Regions from separate parts of the Paraburkholderia sp. J12 genome, predicted to be linked through region 1. Evidence: predicted binding sites of a transcription regulator. Region 1 holds the regulator's gene; the other holds the start of a gene.
What was found. Region 1 encodes LexA, which represses DNA repair genes until DNA is damaged. Its sites were predicted from a motif close to ACTGTATNNNNATACAGT; they were not measured.

Region 1 (3,517 bases):
CGGCGATGAAGATGACGGAGCCGTATTCGCCGAGCGCACGCGCGAACGCGAGCGCGAAGCCCGTGAGCAGCGCGGGCAGCGCGGCGGGCAGCACGACGCGGCGGAACGTGAGCCAGCGCGATGCGCCGAGGCAGGCTGCCGCCTCTTCCTGCTCGCGCTCGAACTCTTCGAGCACGGGCTGCACCGTGCGCACGACGAACGGCAGGCCGATGAAAGTCAGCGCCACCAGCACGCCGAGCGGCGTGAACGCGACCTTCAGGCCGAGCGGCTCCAGAAATTGCCCGATCCAGCCGTTGCCCGCATAGACGGCCGCGAGCGAAATGCCCGCGACGGAGGTAGGCAGCGCGAACGGCAGATCGACGAGCGCATCGACGATGCGCTTGAACGGGAACGTGTAGCGCACGAGCACCCACGCGAGCAGGAAGCCGAACACGGCGTTGATGAGCGCCCCGCCGAGCGCGGAGAAGAACGTGAGCCGGTACGACGCGAGCACGCGCGGCGACGCCACGGCACGCACGAACTGGCTCCAGTCGAGCGTCGCGGTCTTGAGGAAGGTGGACGCAAGCGGAATCAGCACCACGAGGCTCAGGTAAGCCACCGTGATGCCGAGCGTCAGGCCGAAACCCGGCAGTGCGCTGGGCTTGCGTAATCGAAACGTCGTCATGCTCGTCGCTCTTTCAGAGTGCTGCGGCGCCGTGCGCCAAAAAGCGCGCCCTCGCGGGCGCGCTCGTGGGAGGCCGTTTCAGGCCGCCTGTCGTGTCATTGCGGCTGGTAGATCGAATCGAACACCCCGCCATCCGCGAAATGGATCTTCTGCGCATTGGCCCAGCCGCCGAACGTATCGTCCACCGTGTACAGCTTGAGCTTCGGGAACTTCGCCGTGAGCGCCGCCGGCACCTTGTCCGAACGCGGACGATAGAAGTTCTTCGCGGCGATCTCCTGGCCCTGTTCCGAATACAGGAACTGCAGGTAAGCCTCCGAGACCTTGCGCGTGCCGCGCTTGTCCACCACCTTGTCCACCACCGCCACCGGCGGCTCGGCCAGAATGCTCACCGAAGGCACCACGATCTCGAACTTGTCCGGACCGAACTCCTTGAGCGAGAGAAACGCTTCGTTCTCCCATGCGATCAGCACGTCGCCGATGCCGCGCTGCACGAAGCTCGTCGTCGCGCCGCGCGCGCCCGAATCGAGCACGCCGGCATTCTTGTAGAGCTTCGTGACGAATTCCTTCGCCTTCTCGTCATTGCCGCCCGGCTGATGCTCGGCGTAGGCCCAGGCCGCGAGGTAGTTCCAGCGCGCGCCGCCCGAGGTCTTCGGATTCGGCGTGACGATCGAAACGCCCGGCTTCACGAGGTCGTCCCAGTCCTTGATGTGCTTCGGATTGCCCTTGCGCACGAGGAACACGATGGTCGAGGTGTACGGCGAGGCGTTGTCGGGCAGGCGCTTTTGCCAGTCGGCGGCCACGAGGCCCTTCTTCGCCAGCGCGTCGATGTCGTAAGCGAGCGCGAGCGTGACGACGTCGGCCTGCAGCCCGTCGAGCACCGAGCGCGCCTGCGCGCCCGAGCCGCCGTGCGACTGCTTGATCGTGAGCGTCTCGCCGGTCTTCGCCTTCCAGTCCTTGATGAAAGCGTCGTTGATGTCCTGATAGAACTCGCGGGTCGGGTCGTAAGACACGTTCAGCAGCGACGTATCCGCATGGGCGGCCGGCGCCAGCGCAGCCATGCCGGCGAGCGGCGCGAGGCCGATGACCAGTTTCGCGGCCAGCGTCTTCAGCCAGCCTGCTTTCCCCGTATTCCTGTGACCCATCCACTTTCTCCGTGTTGTCGTATGTGGTTGCCGCTAACGATGAGGGGAAGTCTAACGATTGGCTTAAATCATTAAAAATAATGTTTGCTCATTTTTTAATACGTAAAAGTGGTAAGGGCGGACGGCGCGTCCGCGCAGACGCGTTTTCGTCCGTCTGGACGCCGGAGTGCGGCGTGTTAGCGTCGGCCAAATGGAGAAGTTCAAGTAACACTTGAAAAGCGCCGAATACTGTATAAAAATACAGTCACCTGTCTATCCATACAGTGGCGCCATGACCAAACTCACCGCACGACAGCAGCAGGTTTTCGATCTGATCCGGCGCGCCATCGAGCGCACCGGCTTCCCGCCCACCCGCGCCGAGATCGCGGCCGAGCTCGGCTTCAGCTCCGCAAACTCCGCCGAGGAACATTTGCGCGCGCTGGCACGCAAGGGCGTGATCGAACTGGCCGCAGGCGCGTCGCGCGGCATCCGTCTCATGCCCGGGCCGGACGACCTCCCGCACCAGTTCACGCTGCCGCACGCCAGCATCATGCAGCTCTCGCTGCCGCTCGTCGGCCGCGTGGCGGCGGGCAGCCCAATCCTCGCGCAAGAGCACATCTCGCAGCACTACGCCTGCGACCCGGCGCTCTTCTCGAGCAAGCCCGACTACCTGTTGAAGGTGCGCGGCCTCTCGATGCGCGACGCCGGCATCCTGGACGGCGACCTGCTCGCGGTGCAGAAGAAAAGCGAGGCGAAAGACGGCCAGATCATCATCGCGCGCCTTGGCGACGACGTGACCGTCAAGCGCCTGAAGCGCCGCCCGAACGGCCTCGAGCTGATTGCCGAAAACCCGGACTACGACAACATCTTCGTCGAAGCCGGCAGCGCGGAATTCGCGCTGGAAGGCATTGCGGTCGGCCTGATCCGCCCCACCGAATTCTGATAACCGAACGCTAAACGCTGTCTGGAGGGAGTTATGGAACGTCTTGCCCGTCTGCTGCCCTTTCGCCAATTTGGCCGCCTGCGCCATCTGCGCGGCCTCGCCGACTGCGCGGCACGCAATGCGCGCGCAACGGCCGCCGCGTTGTCCGGCTCGCTCTTCGAGGCCGCCGATCACGAATCCGCGGCACCTTCGGGCCCGGTCGATCTGCCGCCGCTGCCTTCCGCCCAACCGGCGTTCGCGCGTGTCTCGCTCAACAGCGCACTCAATCATGCGGATCCCGAGCGCCGGGCGCCGGTACGCGTCTATCACGGGCAATCGCGCCTGATCATGGTGGGTACCGTGGATGCGGTGTGCCGCATGATCGACCGCTGCATCGCGGAACAGCAAGCCGATCCGTCGGCACTCGCCCGCTAAGTGGAAGAATTCGGGATCGTTTCGGCGCAGGCACGGTCAACACGACGTGTCCTATTGCATCGGGCTGATACCCGAATTGAACGATGACTGAATCCGTTTCGAAGAAAAACTGGACCCGGCCCGTCGCTATCGTGCTGATAGCGCTGGCGATCGTGGCGGCACTGGGCTACGGCTATGCCTCGCCATATGTGGCGCTGAATCGCCTGAAAACGGCCGCCGACGCGCGCGATGCGGCCACTCTGAACGAATATGTCGATTACCCCGCGTTGCGGGCAAGCCTGAAACAACAGGTAGGCGAGCTGTTGCAGCGGCGCATCGAGGCGCAGCACAGCAGCAATCCGCTGTTGCTGTTCGGTGCGGTGATCGGCGCGGCAC
Region 2 (3,517 bases), on a different contig from region 1:
CGCGCCATAGACGCGCAACTGTGCCCAGTGCAGCGCGCGCTGGTTCTCGCGCATGGCGTCGAGGTCGCCGCGATAGGTCTTGAACTCTTCGAGTCGTTGCCGCGCGGGGTCGTAGCCATCGGCCCGGCCGCGCACGGTCAGCACGCCATAAGTGCCGGTGAGTGCGATTTCGGTTTCGAAGCCCTCGGGACGCCGTGACGCGATGGCGGCGTGACCGGCGCGGCCCTCGCTTGCGTCGGGCGCGGGCGTAAAGCGCAGATCGAGGTCGCCGCGTTTCGCGGTGAACTCGCAGAGCGTGCGCACCGCGACGGTGTAGCTCATGGTGCGGTGGCGTCGAGCGCGAGCGGGGCTGCCGCCCAGCGCACCTGGAGCACGGTCACGGGGATGGCGTGGGCCGCGCAGTACGCGAGCCAGCGGCGCTGGTTGTCCTGCAGGCGGTCGCCCGGGCCTTTCACTTCGATCAGTTCGTAGCGCCGCTCGGCGGGCCAGAAGCGCACGAGGTCCGGCAGGCCCGAGCGGTTCGCGGTGGGGTCGCGCAAGAGCCGCTCGAACCATAGCCGCAGATGCACGGCCGGAAAGCAGTCGAGCGCAAGTGTCAGCAAGTCGCGGCTCAACGCGGGCCATGCGACGAACGGCGACTGGACGCCGCTCTTTTCGATGTAGCGCCGCTCGATCGTTTCGCGGTACGAACGGGTTTCGAGTTCGGCGAGACAGGCCGCGAAGCGGTCCGCGCGACGGGTGACGAAGTCGGCGGCGTGCAGGTCGGCGGGGCCGCGCTGGAACGGGTGGAAGAACGCGCCGGGCAGCGGCGCGAAGAGCGCGGGCCAGCACAGCAGGCCGAAGAGACTGTTGATGAGCGTGTTCTCGACATAGAACACCGGCGCTTCGTCCGATGCCAGTGCGAGACGCGTGGCTTCCTCCACGCGCAGATCCGCTTTTGCCTCGGGCAAGGTCAGCTCCGCCATCGCGCCGGTTTGCGCACTGGCCGCACCCTGTGGGCTGGGCGAGCCGCGTTGCCGTTGCAGACGGCCAAGCGTGCGCGCCGCGCGCTGCGCCTCTTCTTCGTTGACGGGCGCGGTAGCGATGGCTCGGGCCAGCGCGGTCGCTTCGTCGCGGCGCCCGAGTTGCTCCAGCACGCGCACGCGCCGGTAGCGCGCCTCGGGGTGTCCGCAGTCCAGATAGGCGCGCAAGGCCAGTGCCGGTTCGCGGGCGCGCTCGGCCGCCTGGCCCGCCGCGTGGCGCACGCGGTCGTGGCGCGTGCGCAGCCACGCGTTGTCCTGCGTGCGGGGCGCCAGTGCGTCGAGGGTATCGAGCGCCACGGCAATCGTCTCCGGAGCGGTCTCGAGCCGTTCGCGGCAGTCGCGCAGCGCGAGCCAGGTGTCGATGTCGTCGCGATGGTGGAAGGCGCGCGAGGCCGCGTCGAAGGGCACGCTTTCGTAGCGATAGATGCCGAGATCGGCCAGCACGAACTCCGACCAGTCCTGCCGCAGGTTGCCGAAGAACATCAGGCGCAGCCGTTCGCACAGCGGCGCCGCGGCGAGATGGAACGCCGTATCGGCCGACTCCGGGAACCACGCGTGCCAGCCGCGCGGCGCGGGCGCCGCGTCCTCCAGCACGGCGAGGGTGGCCGCACGCGTGGCGCGCACATCGACGGCGATGCCGAGCGAGACGGCCAGCGCCTGCAAGTCCGCTTTCGTGACGAGCGGCGCGAGCGCATCGAGCGCGAGCGTGGGCGCTTCGTCGATCCAGCCCTCGGCCACGAGCGCCGCGGCCGCGGCGCGCGGGCAGCCGATCTCGGCATAGTCGAGGCGGCCCGCGCGAAAGTGCGGCCCCTTGCGCATCAGCATGCGCACGAAAAGGGCACGCGAGGCGCGCGGCAGCGTGCCGAAGCGCTGCGCGAAACGGGCTTCGCCGGTGTCGAACAGATCGGCGCAGCGCGCGGTCAGCCAGCCGAGCGCGCGCTCGAAATTGGCGAGGTAATAGAACGGATCGGGAGAGTCGGGGATCACGCGCGGCACTGTATGGATATACAGGTACGATGATAGCAGGCCCGCGTGCCGCGAGGAGGGTGCGCGCTGCGGGACGCGCAGGGCCCTTACGCTACAATTGCGGCAGCCTGAATACGGATGAGCGATGAACAAACGGAAAGCGTGCTTCGTCGGCCTTGCGGCCGCTGCCTCCCTGCTTGCGGGATGTGTCTCGATGTACCGCAACCCCAGCGCATGCGAGGACGAGATGCAAAGCCGCCTTGCCGAAGTGTCGCCGGGCAACAAGCTCTCCATTGCGCACAGTGCCGTGTCGTACCGCGGCCAGCGCGTGGTGGTGGAAGGGGCGCTCGCCAGGCCGCCTGTCACCGCTTCTGCGGCTGCGGCAGCTTCCTCGGCTTCGGCCGCCGTGGAGGCTTCGGCGGCCGAGGCAGCGTCCGGTGCGATGGCGGTGTCGACGGCTTCGGCTACGGCGGCGGCTTCCGCTGCTTTAGACGCTTCGTCCGCTTCGTTCGGTTCGGGGGCGCTCGCACTCGCGCCGCAGGGCGCCTCGGCACCGGTTGCGGCGAGCGGCGCGGCGGTGGCCGCCGCGGCATCGGCCGCCTCGGCGACCAAAGCGACCCAAGCGGAGCCGAAGCCCGCCACGCCGGTAGCGGCGCTTGCCCAGAAGCTCGGCATCAAGAAGCCCACCTTCACGCAGACGGCCGCCGAATGCATGTTCAACGAGTCGGGCCTCGTCTCGTTCCGCTGGCTCGCACCGCCCGCATTCGCCAAAACGACCCCCGACCCGAACGCCTCCGACGACGAGTGATGCGGCTCGCCGCCGCCTGAACGTTGTCCGGCGTCGCGGCGCGCCGGACCTCGCCTCCACGCATCTCAGAACGCGAAGAACGGCCCGGCGCCCGCGGGCGTTTCCTGCGCCTCGATGGCCGTGTACACGCGGCGTCCATAGAAGAACGACAGGCCCCAGCCGAACATGCTGCCGTTGTAGCCGGCGAGATCGTCGAAGGCCCAGTTGCCGGTGGCGACCAGCGTCTGTTCGCTCGTGATGGAGAACGCAACGGCGACTGTCGTGCCGTCCGTGCCGGCTATCGTCGCCGAATCGGTTTGCGGCGAGGCCGGACAGAACCACACGCCGCAGCGCGTGAGTGTCGTGCTCGAGAAGAAGTAGGCGTTCGAACCGCTGTCCAGATAGCTTTGCGAATAGACCGTGCCGTCCGGGGCCGTGGTTGTGACGAAGCCGCTGACCGTATCCGCGTGCAGCACCGTTGCCGATCCGAGTTCGTTGTCGGCCTGCGTGCCGATGCCGAAAGTGAGCGAGCCGTTGGCTGTTGCCGTGCCGTCTGCCGCGATGGCGGGCAGGTCGATGACGACGCCGTTGTTGTCGCTCGAAAAGGCGGCCACCGGATTGCTGACCTGCTGGGCCAGCGGTTGCGCGGTGGCCGTGCAACTGCCTGAGGCGCAGGCGTAGTACCACGGCGAAAGCGCTTTGTTCACGCAGCCTGCTCCGCAGTCGGCGTTGAAGACGCCCA

Region 2: U5760_RS20540 (VRR-NUC domain-containing protein) is a predicted target of LexA. The motif match lies at 2,017-2,034, and genes of this name have one in related genera.

The regions. Positions count from the first base shown of each region.
Region 1 covers NZ_CAJMZC010000001.1:393,728-397,244, forward strand. The annotation lists gene cysT (sulfate ABC transporter permease subunit CysT) at 1-664, opposite strand, end outside; gene U5760_RS01820 (sulfate ABC transporter substrate-binding protein) at 760-1,806, opposite strand; gene lexA (transcriptional repressor LexA) at 2,078-2,728, shown strand; gene U5760_RS01830 (hypothetical protein) at 2,762-3,142, shown strand; gene U5760_RS01835 (DUF2939 domain-containing protein) at 3,226-3,517, shown strand, end outside.
Region 2 covers NZ_CAJMZC010000009.1:287,478-290,994, reverse strand. The annotation lists gene U5760_RS20545 (ATP-dependent DNA helicase) at 1-321, opposite strand, end outside; gene U5760_RS20540 (VRR-NUC domain-containing protein) at 318-2,009, opposite strand; gene U5760_RS20535 (hypothetical protein) at 2,134-2,796, shown strand; gene U5760_RS20530 (DUF3443 domain-containing protein) at 2,862-3,517, opposite strand, start outside.